DNA from 2 places in the Micromonospora sp. DT15 genome. Region 1 is predicted to be linked to the other one. Evidence: riboswitches for the same ligand, from Rfam matches in the RefSeq annotation. Region 1 holds a riboswitch; the other holds the start of a gene.
What was found. A riboswitch is a leader RNA that binds a small molecule or an ion and turns the genes downstream of it on or off. The one in region 1 is predicted to bind cyclic di-AMP.

Region 1 (7,064 bases):
AACCGGCCTCGTCGACGGCGGCCCGGACGACGGCGGTGTCCAGCGGCTGGTCGCTGCTGACGGTGACCCGGCCGGCGGCGAGGTCGACCTGGACGTCACGCACACCCGCGATGGCGCCGACCTCAGCGCTCACCGCGCTGACGCAGTGCCCGCAGGTCATGCCCTGCACCTGGTACGTCGTGTCGACCATTGGATCGTCTCCTTCGTGGTACCGGTACCCGGTGGGGGTATCCCAACAGAACCGACCGTACCATACCCCCTGGGGGTACGCTATCCTGGTCGGTATGACCGCACCCACCCCGATCCGCGGATACACCGCCAGCAAGGACCAGCTGCTCGCGCGGCTCCGCCGCGTCGAGGGGCAGGTCCGGGGCATCGAGAAGATGGTCGACGACGACCGCTACTGCATCGACGTGCTCACCCAGATCTCCGCCATCCAGGCCGCCCTCGACAAGGTGGCCCTCGGGCTGCTCGACGGGCACGCCCGGCACTGCATGCACGAGGGCGCCGCCGATGGTCGGGCCGACGAGATGGCCACCGAGATGATGGCGGCGGTCGGCCGGCTCATGAAGCGCGGCTGACCGCGCTCAGTCCGGCGCGGGATCGAGACGGACCCGGCGCAGCAACTGAGCGTTGAGCGCCACCACGATCGTCGACGCCGACATCAGCACCGCGGCCACCGCCGGGCTCAACGCCACACCCGCCCAGGCCAGCACCCCGGCGGCCAGCGGCAGCGCCACCACGTTGTAGCCGGCCGCCCAGGCCAGGTTCTGTCGCATCTTCCGGTACGACGCCCGGGACAGCCGGACCACGGCCCCCACCCCGCGCGGGTCCGAGGATGCCAGCACCACCCCGGCGGACTCGATGGCCACATCGGTGCCCGCGCCGATCGCGATGCCCACGTCCGCCCGGGCCAGCGCCGGCGCGTCGTTCACCCCGTCACCGACCATCGCCACCACCAACCCCCGCCGCTGGAGCTCGGCCACCCGATCGTCCTTCTCCGCCGGCAGCACCTCGGCGAAGACCTCGTCGACGCCGGGCCGGAAGCCGAGGTCGGCGGCGACCGCCTCGGCCACCGGCCGGGCATCACCGGTGATCATGGCGATGGTCCGGACACCCTCGGCTCGCAACTCGTCGACAGCGCGCCGGGCCTCCGGACGCACCTCGTCGGTCAACGCGAACGCACCGAGCACGGCGTCGGGCAGCCGCACCAGGTGCAACACCGCGGCACCCCGCGCCGACCACCGCCCGGTCGCGGCCTCCAGCTCCGCCGGGAGCGAAAGGCCCAGCTCGCGCAGCAGCGCCGGCCCGCCCACCGCGTACTCCGTACCGTCGATTGTCGCCTTCACACCGCGGCCCGGCAGCGACCGGAACCCGGTTGCCCGGGCCGGGCCGCCGCGGCCGGCCGCCGCCACTATCGCCCGGGCCAACGGATGTTCGCTCTCCGACTCGACACCGGCCGCGATCCGCAGCACCTCGTTCCGCTCGACGCCGGACGCCGTCGCCAGGTCGGTCACCCCGTGCTCGCCCCGGGTCAACGTGCCGGTCTTGTCGAAGAGCACCGCGCCGACGGTCCGCATCCGCTCCAGGGCCAGCCGGTCCTTGACCAGAATCCCGGACCGTGCGGCGAGCGCGGTGGAGAGCGCGACGACCAGCGGGATGGCGAGACCCAGCGCGTGCGGGCAGGCGATCACCAGGACGGTCACCGCGCGGACCACCGCCTCGTCGGGCTGACCGAGCGCGGTCCAGACCAGCACGGTCAGCACGGCGGTCCCGGTGGCCAGGTAGAACAGCGCGGCGGCGAACCGGTCGGCCAACAGTTGGGCCCGTCCACCGGAGGCCTGGGCCTGCGCGACCATCCGCTGGATGCCGGCGAGGGCGGTCTGCTCACCCAACGCCTCGACGCGCACCCGGATCGCCGAGTCGGTGGCGACGGTGCCGGCCACCACCCGGTCGCCAGTCGACCGGGCGACCGGCCGCGACTCCCCCGTGATCATCGACTCGTCCAGCTCGGCGCCGCCCTCGACGACACGGCCGTCCGCCGGTACCCGACCCCCCGGCCGGACCAGCACCACGTCGCCGATCCGCAGACCGGTCACCGGCACGGCCTCGACCCGCCCGTCCGCCGCCACCCGTTCGGCCTCGTCCGGCAACAGCGCGGCCAGCGCCGCCAGCGCTCCCCGGGCCTGTCCGATGGCCTTCATCTCCTGCCAGTGCCCGAGCAGCATGATGGTGACCAGCGCGGCCAACTCCCACCAGAAGTCCAGGTCGAAGACGCCGACGCTGGTCGCCAGGGACGCGGCGTATGCGACGGTGATCGCCATCGCGACCAGCAGCATCATCCCGGGCGCCCGGTCCCGGACCTCCCGAACCGCGCCGACCAGGAACGGCCAACCGCCCCACCAGAACACCACCGAGCCGAGCACCGGGCCCACCCAGCCCTGACCGGGGACGACGTCCCCGCTCAGGCCCAGCCGACCCGACACGAGATGACTCGTCAGCACCACCGGGATGGTCAATACCAGGCAGACCCAGAACCGACGGCGAAACATCGCCGGATCGTGTCCGGCGTGCTTGTCGTGTCCGGCGTGCTTGTCGTGCGGCACGGGTTCGGCGTGTCGCGGTCGGTCGGGGTCGGGCGGTGACGGAGCGGGCATGGCTCCAACATGCCGCCCCGGAGACCGCCGCGCGAGCGGTTCGGCCGCCCGACACTCCGCCACGACCTGCAACCCCCGGAAGGGCTGGCTAGCATCTCCCCCGATGGCCCTCCGAATGCCGCTGCACAGTCGGGCACCGGCGCCGCCACGTCGTGGCGGTGCCCCCAGCCGACCGGGCCGAGCACTGACCGTCCGTGATCAAGCGGTCGTCAGGCAGCGATCCGCCCCGCCGTCCGCCGCGTTTCCACCGCAACGGTGAACCGCCCGGCCCGCTGACCCGTATCCCGCACCGGATCGTTGGGAGTCTCACCTTGGCCGCCGACCACACTCACCCTGCTCCGTCCGCCCCGCCTCGGGTGCGACGGATCCTCGTCGTGACTGTGGTGCCCCTCTTCGTCGCCACCGTGCTGGCCGCGGTGCTGCTCTGGCCGCGCGGCGGGTCACCGCAGACCGATGGTGGTGCGGACGTGCCGCGCTACCCCGGCACTGTCACCCGGGTGGTGAGCGAGCCGTGCCCGCCGGCGCCGTCGGTCCCCGAGGGCACACCGAGGCTCGGCGACGGGCGGTGCGGCACTGTCGACGTGCGGGTGGACGACGGGCCGACCGCCGGCCAGCAGGTACGGACTCCGGTGCCCGACGGGCCCGGCGCACCCCGGGTCGAGGTCGGCGACGAGGTCGTCCTGGTCGAGCTGGCCGACCCGACCGATCCCGCCACCAGCAACTGGAACATCGCCGAACACCAACGCGGCACCCCGATGGTGTGGCTGGCGGTGATCTTCGCGGTCGCGATCGTCGCGTTCGGTCGGTGGCGGGGTCTGGCCGCGCTCGCCGGGCTGGCCGCCAGCTTCGCCATCCTGCTCACCTTCGTGCTGCCGGGCATCAGCGCCGGCAGGTCACCGCTGCTGGTGGCGGTGGTCGGCTCGGCCCTGATCATGTTCGTGGTGCTCTATCTGACCCACGGGGTCACCGCACAGACCTCGGTCGCGGTGCTCGGCACCCTGGGCAGCCTGGTCCTGACCGGCGTGCTCGCCACAATCGCCACGGCCGCGACCCACCTCACCGGCTTCGGCAGCGAGGACGCCACCACCCTGTCGATGTTCCAGGGCGACGTGGACCTGCACGGTCTGCTGCTCGCCGGAATCATCATCGGGTCACTCGGGGTGCTCGACGACGTGACGGTCACCCAGGCGGCCACCGTCACCGAACTGGCGAGCGCCAACCCCGGGCTGACCCGGTTGCAGCTCTACCGTGCCGCCACCCGGGTCGGCCGCGCGCACATCGCCTCCACTGTCAACACCATCGTGCTGGCCTACGCGGGTGCGTCACTGCCCCTACTGCTCCTGCTCACCGCCGACTCGCGGCCGATCGGGCAGATCCTCACCAGTGAGTTCCTCGCGCAGGAGATCGTCCGCAGCGCGGTCGCCACCCTCGGTCTGATCGCCGCCGTGCCGCTGACCACCGGGCTGGCCGCGGTGGTCACCGCCGCCGGGCGCGCCGACGCCTCAGCGCTCACCGACGCCTCAGCCCCCACCGACGCTCCCGCGCCCCGGCCCCAGCCGGACCGCAGCGAGGCGCTGGCCGCACTCAGCTCACCGCGAACGGCCGGCTCCGACGAACCGGACCGGACGCGGACCGCACCCCCACCCGAGGCCACCGACCGGTGGCCGAAGTCGAACAGGAGCACGGATACGGCATGGTGACACTCCTCAGCGTGACCAGATCGGGCATCCACCCTGAGAACCCCGTCACTGGTCACAGAACGCTATGGCGAAATGACGCTTTTGGTCGGCATCCAGGCGTAGCTCAGCCGGTCGACTCTCGGGTAACCTCGCTGCCGGTTACCGATGAAGGCGCGAAGCGGCGCCTGCGGTGCCACCGCCCAATCGCCAACCGGCGAGCCGGGGACCCAGGTACCTGGGGTGAATCCGCATCAGCGGTAGGGGCCACTTCCGCCCCGAACCCGTCAGCTAACCCGGTCGGCGGTCGACGGAAGGGAACATTGTGACGGCACCCCTACGCCGCTGGTTGACACCCGTGGTGGCCGTGATCGCCGCACTGACCGTGTTCGCCGGGCCGTTCCCGGCGCACGCCGCCCCGACGAACCCCACACCGTCCGGGCACGAGGAGGACGGCGAGCCCAAGCTGCTCAACGACGTCATCGAGCAGGCCAACCGTGACTACTCCGCCGCGAAGTCCAAGCTGGACAAATCCAAGAAGCGGCAGAGCGAGTTGGCGGCGGAGGTCAACCGGGCCAAGGCCGACCTGGACGCGTTGGCCCCGCAGGTCGGGCAGATCGCCGCCCAGGCGTACCGGACCGGCCGGATCGGTGCCGTCGCAATGCTGCTGGAGAGCGACGCGCCCGACTCGTTCGTCCAGCGCGCCGGGCTGCTCGACGAGATCAACATGGTCAACGAGAAGAAGCTCTCCGAGGTCAACGAGGTGAAGTCCCGCGCCGAGCAGGCCAAGCTGGCCCTCGACACCGAGGTGCGCGAGCAGCAGAAGCAGACCGCCCTGATGGCGAAGCGCAAGAGCGAGGCCGACAAGGCGCTCTCCCTCGTCGGCGGCAAGGGTTTCACCGGCGGCCTGGTGGATGCCACCTCCAAGGTCGCGAAGATCGGCCCGGGTCGCACGGCCGACGGTGACTGGAAGGCCCAGTCGTGCAGCGAGAACGACCCCACCACCTCCGGCTGCATCACGCCGCGCACGCTGCACGCGTACAAGGAGGTCAAGGCGGCCGGCTTCAACCGGTTCGTCGGCTGCTACCGCCCCGGCGGGCCGTGGGAGCACCCGAAGGGCCGCGCCTGCGACTGGTCGCTACAGAAGAGCGGGTTCTCCCCGTGGCACAACAACGACACCAGGACGTACGGCAACAACGTCGCCGCGTTCCTCATCCGTAACGCCGACCGGCTCGGCATCTACTACGTGATCTGGAACCGGCAGATCTGGTTCCCGGCCACCGGCTGGAGTTCGTACAGCGGGCCGTCGAACCACACCGACCACGTTCACATGTCGCTGCTCTGACCCGCCCGATCTCCGTCGAGGGCCGTTCCGCGTGACGCGGAGCGGCCCTCGTCGCGTCAGACGGTGGCAGGCGCGGCCGGGTCGGTCGAGGCCGGAGTCGTCAACGTCGTGAAGCCGGCCGGCACAGCGGCCACCGGACGTACCGCTCCGGCTGCCAGTCGGTAGGACACGCCCACCACCGCGCACCGCCCCCGCGCCACCTCGTCGGCCAGCACTGGCGACTGCCCGAGCAGCGTCTCGACGGTCTGTGCGATGTGGATGTCGACGATGCCGTCGATGTCGTCCACGCCCTCGGCCGCGGCCCGGCGCAGGCTGGGCAGCACGGCGTCGACCACGGCGCGCAGATGGCCACTCGGCGCGGTACCGGTCGCGGCGGACTCCCGGGCGGCCTGCACCGCACCGCAGGAGTCGTGACCGAGCACCACCACCAGCGGGGTGCCGAGCACTGTCACCGCGTACTCGACGCTGCCGAGCACCTCGGGGCCGGCGGTGTGCCCGGCGGTGCGAACCACGAACAGGTCGCCCAGGCCTCGGTCGAAGATGATCTCGGCAGCCAGTCGCGAGTCCGAGCAGCCGACGATCACCGCGAACGGGTGTTGCCCGTCGGCCACCGCGGCCCGGTGCCCGGCATCCTGGTTGGGGTGGCGTGGGGCGCCATCGACGAAACGCCGGTTGCCGGCGACCAGTTCGGCGTACGCCCGGGTCGGCTCACTGAGCGCGGTGGCCCCGTCGGTGGTCCGCTGCGGACCCGGCTGACCGCCGGAGCTCCCGGTATGACTCATCCCGCACCTCGTCTCGACGCATCTGACCTGGTCAAACCGGCTTTCCGCCGGGCGGGCGGCGGGCGCTGGCTCGTGCTCCACCGTCACACGCACCGTAAGATGCGTCAAGGTATGCGTGATTTAGATTTCATACGTTGACTCCGGCCACACCCTGGGCAACCTTCCCGGGGCGGGGCGGACCAGACTCTCGCGAGGGCAGACGGACATCCGAAAGGGCGGTCACACGATGGCGAGCACGGTGACAGGCGACACCGGCAGTGGGCGGAACTGGACGTTCCTCACCAATCACGGGCACGTCCTACTGGCCATCGCCCGCAATCCGACCGCCCGGCTGCGTGACGTCGCAGCCGAGGTCGGGGTGACCGAACGGGCCGCGCAGGCGATCGTCGCCGACCTGGAGGCGGACGGGTACCTGCACCGCACCCGGGTCGGGCGACGCAACGAGTACACCCTCAACCCGGCCGGCCGGTTCCGGCACCCAGCCGAGGCCGACCGGCAGGTCGGCGACCTGCTCGCGCTGTTCGCCGACACGTCCACCGCGAAGGCGGAGCCCCGGGCCTGACCCCGGTCACCGGGGGCCGCTGACAAACGGTCGCGGCGGTAA
Region 2 (7,064 bases), on a different contig from region 1:
GGCCAGCGGAATCTTCCTGGTCACCTGGGTGGTGGCCGCGCAGTGGATCCGCGCCGAGCTGTGGACCACGCTGCTCGCGGTCGCGTACCTGTTGGTGATCACCGCTGCCGCGGACGCGGACGTGCGGGGTCGGCGCTCGCCGTGGCGGTCCCGGCCGCTGGTCTGGCTCGGTGAGGTCTCGTTCGCCTTCTACCTGGTGCACGTGCTGGTGATGACGACCGTGCTGCGGTGGAGCGGAACCTGGGGGATCGGCTTCGGAGGCTGGCGTGGCCCGGCCGTGGTGCTCGGTTTCCTGGCGGCGAACCTGATCCTCGCCGGGTTGCTGCACCGCTTCGTCGAAACCCCGATGATGCGTCGGCTCGCGCCGCGCCGCGCGGCCCGTCCAGCACCCGTCCCCCGTCAACGCCCGGCCGGCGACGACGACGCGCGAGACCCCGCGAGCATCGCCCGCGGCGAGGTCGACGGACCTGCCGGCGAGGCCGGTCAGGCCGGCGGTCGATCAACCTACGTCGACCTGCGCTGACGGCGTCCACCCTGGTCAAAGGGGTCGGCGCGGCGTGATCCGACACGCCCGTGGTCGATGCGCACGGGTTGGCGCGAGGCGTAGCGTGGGGACGTGCTTCCGGTCGCGTTCACCTGTCCGCTGTGGTGGGTGGCGCGCTGGGCGACTCGGGTGCTGACCAGCCTCGCCGTCGTCGCGGCCCTGGCGCTCGGCGCAGGCCCGGCCACGGCCGCCACGTCGACGCCCGGCACGGGGCCCACGTCGAGCGTGGTGCCGACCACTGTCGCCGGCTCGCTGGCGGCCTCCTGCCGACACGCCGCGCCAACGGGGTCAACCGTCATCAACGCCGGCCGTGCGCAGGGCGACGATGGTGCCGACGCCATCGGGTCGGGGGCACACGGCGCGGCCCGTCCGGCCCCGGCGAAGGCCACCGAGGAGTCGGTCCCGACCTGGTCGGTCGACTCGCCGGTGGCGCTCCCCGGCGATCAGGGCACCAGCGCGGCCGGCGTGCTGCCGGCCAGCGCGGCCGAATCTGACCGGCTGCCCCTCGTCCACAGTGCGAGCGGTCGGGCTTCCCGGGCCCCACCCGGGCGCTGAGCCACCGGGACGACCGTCCCGCCGCCGCGCCCTGTCGACCCACCCGCTCCCTGACCCGCCGACCCCGTGCCCGCCGTGGCCCGCTGGTCGGCGCGGCTTTCCATCGCACTGCTCTCTCTCCCCGAGGTGCCGACCATGGAGACCGTCGTCTTCTACCAGTTCGTGACCGAGGTGCCGCGGGCCGCCGCCATCTGGTCGACGCTGTTCCTGCTGACCCTGGGCCTGCTCACCGTGCTGGCCGCCCGCCCCGAACGGGCTCGGCCGACCGGCGACCCGGTCCCGGCCGGGCCCACCGCCCAGGAGTTGGCCGCCGCCGAGGCCGTCGACAGGCGCCGCTACGCCGAGGAGGTGGCCGTTGCCGCGGCCCGCGCGGCCACCACCGCCAAGCGGCGGCGTGCCGCCTGGCTGACCGCTCAGGAACAGCTGGAGCAGGCCTGGATCGGGTACGACGAGGCGGACGCCGCCGCGCGTCGCTTCGCTGGCGCGGGGGCACTGCCCACCCCGCAGACCCCGCACACCCCCGCCGAGTACGCCGCCCGGGAACGCTATCTGCACCGGGCGGCGATGGCGGCGTACTGGCGGGGCGACCTGACCATGGCGCAGCTCGGCGACGTGTTCGGGCACCGGCGCGGCTGGGATCCCCGGCGACACCCGGTCGAGCAGGAGGTGCTGATCAGCCGGGTGATCCGGGATGCGCGGTCGACCGACTACCAGGTGGCCGCCGACCGTGAGCGGGTCGCCTGGCGCGACGCGGAGTTGGCCGCCGAGTCGGCTCGTGCCCTCGCCGAGGAGGCGTACGCGGCGGCGGCCCGGCTCCGTCCGAGCGTGGCCCCCGCGCGCCGCACGGTCGCCGGGGCGTTGCGTCCCGCCGTCGTGGCACTGTGGCGCCCGGCCCGGGTGGGTTGAGCCCAATCCGTTATGTGAGGCCGGTCACCCAATCGGGAAATGGGACGTCCGACGCGATCGACGGGATTGTTCCCGCGATTGTGGCCGCGTTCTTTACGGCCTGTCCGGTTGTCGCCCGTAGGCGTCGCCGTAACTGGTTGTCCCATCGAGTCACATCATCGGCATTACGCGCAGAAATTGTGGCGCCAATTGGGGTTTACGCAGGTGAACCTGGCTTGGCAGGGCGTTGGGACGCCAGTAGTGTCGTCCCGTCCGGTGCGGTAACCGATCGCAAGACGCGACGCCGCATCGACCCGCTTAATCGTGATCAACGAACCGGGGACCCACCAGTAAGTCCGGGGTGAATCCGCGAGCCACGGCCCGCGGTAGGGCGTCTTCCCGCCCGAATCCGTCAGCTAACCCGGTAGGCGGTGTCGGAAGGAGTCCCATCCTCGTGCAGCACCTTTCCACCCCTCGGTTGTTCCCTCGCCTCCACGGCGCGGCGGTGCACCCGCTCATTCGTCGCGTGACGGTGAGCTGACCCCCGGGTCATCGCCTTTCCCGCCCGGCCGATCCGGGCGTTCCCCTGAGCGGTTCACACCCGCGGACCACTGTCCGCGCGCTGGCGCCTGCCCGAATACCGGTCCGGCCCCGGTGTGCCGCTCTCCCCCCGATCCGTGGAGGACCCCGTGAAGCACACCCTGCAGCGCCAGCTCCGTCGCCTCGCCACCGAGCGCCCGTACCAGATCGTCGCCGCCTCCGCCGCAGCCCTCGCGATCGCCACCACCACCGGCGCCCTGCTCACCACTGCCGACGACGCCCCGGCCGGCCAGCGCACCGCGACCACCGTCGCCGAGATGCGCAGCGACGTCGCCGCCTCCCGCAGTGAGGCTCGGGACGCGTCCCCCTCGGCCAGCGCCGCGCCGACCACGGCCGCCCCGGCCACCAGCGCCGCGTCGCCCGCCGCCAAGGCCAAGAGCAACCCCGACCTCACCCGTAAGCCGACGCCGCCGAAGCCCCCCGCGACGAAGGTGCTCGACTACGACTACGAGGCGCAGAACACCTACTACAACTGCGGCCCGGCGGCCACCCGGAACGCGCTCAGCGCCGCCGGCATCGACCGCACCCAGGAAGAGCTCGGCGCCGAACTGGGCACCACCGAGATGGGAACCAACTCGGCCGAGGACACCACCCGGGTGCTCAACGCCGAGGTGAAGGGCTCCCCGTACCGGACCCGGATGTTCCCCGGCGCGCCCAGCCCGGCCCAGATGGACCGGCTCCAGGCCGACGTGGTGAAGGCCGTCACCGACGGCCGGGGCGTGGTGGCCAACGTCGTCGGGGACGCGGTCGACACCGACGGCGGGTGGCACTCCTACGGCGGTGGGCACTACATCGCCGTGGTGGGCTACAAGGACAACGGTCGCACCGTGCGGATCGCCGACTCGGCGAACCCGGCCGACCCGTCGTACTGGATCACCACGATCGACCTGGCCAACTGGATCACCAGCCGGGGCTACTCCGCCTGACCCGGGCACCCTGACCGCCGCGGGCGCCGTCTCCCACAAGGGGCCGCGCCCGCGGCGTTTGTCCGCCCGGCCCGCCATCGACGGCCCTCGTACCCGACCGTGAACCGTGGGAGACTGCGGCCGTGGTGGATGAAACGGGTGGTCACACCGGCCGCGGGCCGGTCCTGCTGCTGCTGCACGGCATGGGAACGACCGGGGACGTGTGGTTGCCCTGGGCCCCGTACCTTGAGCAGCACTGGCCCGGGCGGTGGCTGGCACCGGACCTCGCCGGCCACGGCTGGGCGTCGCCGCTGCCGTCGTACTCCTTCGCGGGCTTCGCTCAGCAGATCGCGCGGGCCCTCGTCCCCGACGACCGGCTGGTCGTGCTCGGGCACTCGCTGGGTGGGGTGGTCGGCCTGGCGCTGGCCGCCCGCGATGCCGGAACGCCGGTGGACGCCGTGGTCGGGCTGGGCATCAAGGCACTCTGGTCACCCGCCGAGCTGAGCCGCGCCGCCGAGCTCGCCGCCCGACCGGTGAGCTGGTTCGCCACCCGCACCGAGGCGGCTCGCCGCTACCTGCGGGTCGCCGGGCTCACCGGTCTGGTCCCGCCGGACCACCCGGTGGTGGAAGCCGGGCTGCGCCAGGTCGACGGCCGGTGGCGCCTCGCCATGGACCCGGCCGCCTTCGCCGTCGGCGAGCCCGATCTGGCCGCGCTGCTGGCGGCGACCGACGTGCCGGTGGTGCTGGCGCGCGGGGAGAACGACCCGATGGTCACCGACGAACAGCTCAAGGAGTATGGCGTACCGGTCGCCACGCTGCCCGGTCTCGGACACAACGCGCATGTGGAGGACCCGGCGGCGGTGCTGGCGCTGCTGGATCCTTACCGCTGAGCGGCTATGCCGGTGCGGTCGCGGTGAGCGCCTCGGCCGGTGCCAGCTCCCGGCGGGCGGCGGCCAGGAACGCCTCGGCGTACGACTCGGCCGGGAAGTCACCCAGGTAGCGGCGGCGGGTGGCCCAGCGGGCCTCGGCCAGCGGGTCGGTGTCCAGCAGTGCGGTCAGCACGTCGTCCAGGTTGGACATGTCCCGACGCAGCACGTAACCCGACCCGGCCAGCGGGAACCGCTCCACGAACCGGTCGCCCTCGTCGCCCATGTCGGTGACCGCGTACGGCTTGCCGGAGTAGAGGAAGTCCGAGATCACTCCGGACACGTCGGAGACCAGCGCGTCGGCGGAGTTGACGCACTCGGTCAGGCTCAGCTCCCGAGCCGCCGCGCCGACCACGTGCTGGCGGCCGGTGCGGGCCCGGTCGGCGACGAGCAGTTCGGTCAGGCGGCCCAGTTGCCGGGCCGATGCCGGGTTCTGCGTGGTGTACGGGTGGGCTCGCAGGATCACCGTCGCGCCGCGTTCCAACAGTCGACGCAGCAGGCTTTCGGCCACCGGTAGCGAGCAGTAGTCGGCGTCGGCGTGGTGCCCGGTCCAGGTCGGCGTGTAGAGCACCGTCGGGTGCGCCAACCCTCTTGCGGGCTCCGGGCGCACCTCGATCGACTCGACCTGTGGACGACCCACCACCACGAACTTGTCGGCCGGGATCTGCACTCCGGCGCGGGCGTACCTGTCGATCGCCGCCTGCCCGGCCACGAAGATCCGGTCGAAGATCCCCGACACCGGGTTGGCGCTCGGCGCCTTGTCGCTGTCGCCGTGGTGCAGCTGGATGTGGGTGAGCTGGGTGAAGCGGACGCAGTGGCTGTTCTTCGCACCGTGGTTGACGTAGAACGCCGCCCGTAGGCTCGGCACCAACGCCTGGTCCATCGCCCCCAGGGTGGGGCAGTAGACCACCGGCGCGTCGGTGGCCGCCGCGATCGGGGCCAGGAACTCCGGCTCACGCAGCACGACCAGGAACGGTCGGCCGATCCGTTCCAGGTACGGCAGCCACATGGTGACCTGGTATTCCGAGCCCGGAGGCGCGGAGAAGTAGAGCAGGAACTCCGGCTGGTGCCGGCGCAGCGCGGCGGCCACCGGCCCGCCACCGGCGCGTGGCCGGAACCGTCGCCGGGCCAGGTCCAGCGCGACCGCACCGGCGCCCGCCCCGACCAGCAGGCTGGCGGCCAGGGCCACACCGGCCGGCAGGGCGAGCGCGGCGGCGAGCGCCAGGGCGGCGAGCAGCCCGAGCAGGGCCGTGCCGAGCCGGTCGGCGATCAGCGGCGTCCAGGCGCGTACCGGCAGGTTGGCCGTCCGGATCTCCAGACCGCCGGCGGTGCGCAGCGGCCCCACCAGCAGCACCAGACCCAGCAGGACCAGCCCGGTGGCGACCAGCGCGAGGTTGAGCCCGTCGTCCAGCCGCCGGGAGTAACCGACCAGGATCGCCGCGGCGATCAACGCGGTCTCCGCCACCAGGTCGGCGCCGGGCCGGATCCGCTGCTCGGCGGCCGAGGCGGCCAGCGCGGCGACTGCCAACGCCAGCCCCCAGCCGGTGGCGCCGGTCAAAGCCAGCACGACGAAGGCCAGCACGGCCAACCCGGTGGTCAGGCACCGGGCGGCCAGCTTTCGGACCAGGTCGCCGCGCATGTCGCTCCGTTCGTGGTTCGGCAGCCGTCGGCGTCAGTTGGCGGACGTCGCGCCGGCCGGTGCCTCGACCCGACCCGGCCCGGACTGCGCCGGCACGGTCGGCGTGGGCCCGTCACCGGGTGCCCGGCGTACGTCGATCACCTGACCGGTCAGGTCGGAGATCAGCACGTCCAGCGACGACTGGGCGACGGCCTCAGCGGCGAGCAGGGTGTGCTCCGGCTCCTCGCCGAAGGCCCGCGTCCGCATCGGGGTGGCGGTGCGCTCCGGGTTGATGCAGTTGACGCGGACGCCCATGTCGGCCCACTCGTCGGCGAGCGCCTGGGTGAGGTTGACCAGGGCGGCCTTGGTGGCCGAGTAGAGCGCGTAGCGGGCCCGGCCCCGGGTGTAGGAGCTGGAGGTGTAGAGCAGCAACTGGCCCTTGGTCTGCTGGAGGTACGGGAGGGCCTGGCGGGCGATGGTCACCGGGCCGACGAAGTTGACCTGGAGCAGCCGGTCCATGGTCTCCTCGTCCATCTCGGCGAGGGCGCCCTTCTCCAGGATGCCGGCGGTGACCACCACGTGGTCGATCCGGCCGGTGGCCTGGAAGGCGGTCGTCAGCGCGGCCTCGACGTCCTCGGCCCGCTCCACGTGGGTGCCCGTGCTGGAACGGCTGAACGGGAAGACCTGGGCGCCGTAGCGACGGGCCAGCTCGGTCAACTCGTGGCCGATGCCGTAGCTGCCGCCGAACACCACGATGGTCCGGCCGGTCAGCTCCTCGCTGTAGCTGCGGTGGTCGGTCAGCCGGGGAGCCTGCGCGGCGGCGAGCTGGAAGAGCTTGTCCGCGAGGTGCACGTCGACCGGGTGGGTGACCTTGATGTTCTCGTCCGAACCGTCGATCACCTTGATCGGGGTGCCGGGAAGGTAGCGCAGCACCACGCCGCAGTCGTCGGTGGCGGCGAAGTCCGGGTCGTCCTCGGCGATCTGGTACGCCGCCCGGATCGTGGGGGAGCGGAACGCCTGCGGAGTCTGAC

Region 2: linked by a shared signal. The riboswitch ahead of ACLQ3F_RS16410 (C39 family peptidase) and the one ahead of ACLQ3F_RS16910 (coiled-coil domain-containing protein) in region 1 are both predicted to bind cyclic di-AMP.

The regions. Positions count from the first base shown of each region.
Region 1 is NZ_JBNCKJ010000007.1:79,360-86,423, reverse strand. It holds gene ACLQ3F_RS16930 (heavy-metal-associated domain-containing protein) at 1-190, opposite strand, end outside; gene ACLQ3F_RS16925 (metal-sensitive transcriptional regulator) at 285-581, shown strand; gene ACLQ3F_RS16920 (copper-translocating P-type ATPase) at 588-2,552, opposite strand; gene ACLQ3F_RS16915 (YibE/F family protein) at 2,969-4,357, shown strand; cyclic di-AMP (ydaO/yuaA leader) riboswitch at 4,524-4,654, shown strand; gene ACLQ3F_RS16910 (coiled-coil domain-containing protein) at 4,659-5,678, shown strand; gene ACLQ3F_RS16905 (carbonic anhydrase) at 5,735-6,460, opposite strand; gene ACLQ3F_RS16900 (helix-turn-helix transcriptional regulator) at 6,687-7,022, shown strand.
Region 2 is NZ_JBNCKJ010000006.1:384,684-391,747, reverse strand. It holds gene ACLQ3F_RS16425 (acyltransferase family protein) at 1-523, shown strand, start outside; gene ACLQ3F_RS16420 (hypothetical protein) at 617-1,099, shown strand; gene ACLQ3F_RS16415 (hypothetical protein) at 1,235-2,005, shown strand; cyclic di-AMP (ydaO/yuaA leader) riboswitch at 2,290-2,430, shown strand; gene ACLQ3F_RS16410 (C39 family peptidase) at 2,662-3,510, shown strand; gene ACLQ3F_RS16405 (alpha/beta fold hydrolase) at 3,633-4,379, shown strand; gene ACLQ3F_RS16400 (CDP-glycerol glycerophosphotransferase family protein) at 4,384-6,054, opposite strand; gene ACLQ3F_RS16395 (D-ribitol-5-phosphate cytidylyltransferase) at 6,088-7,064, opposite strand, start outside.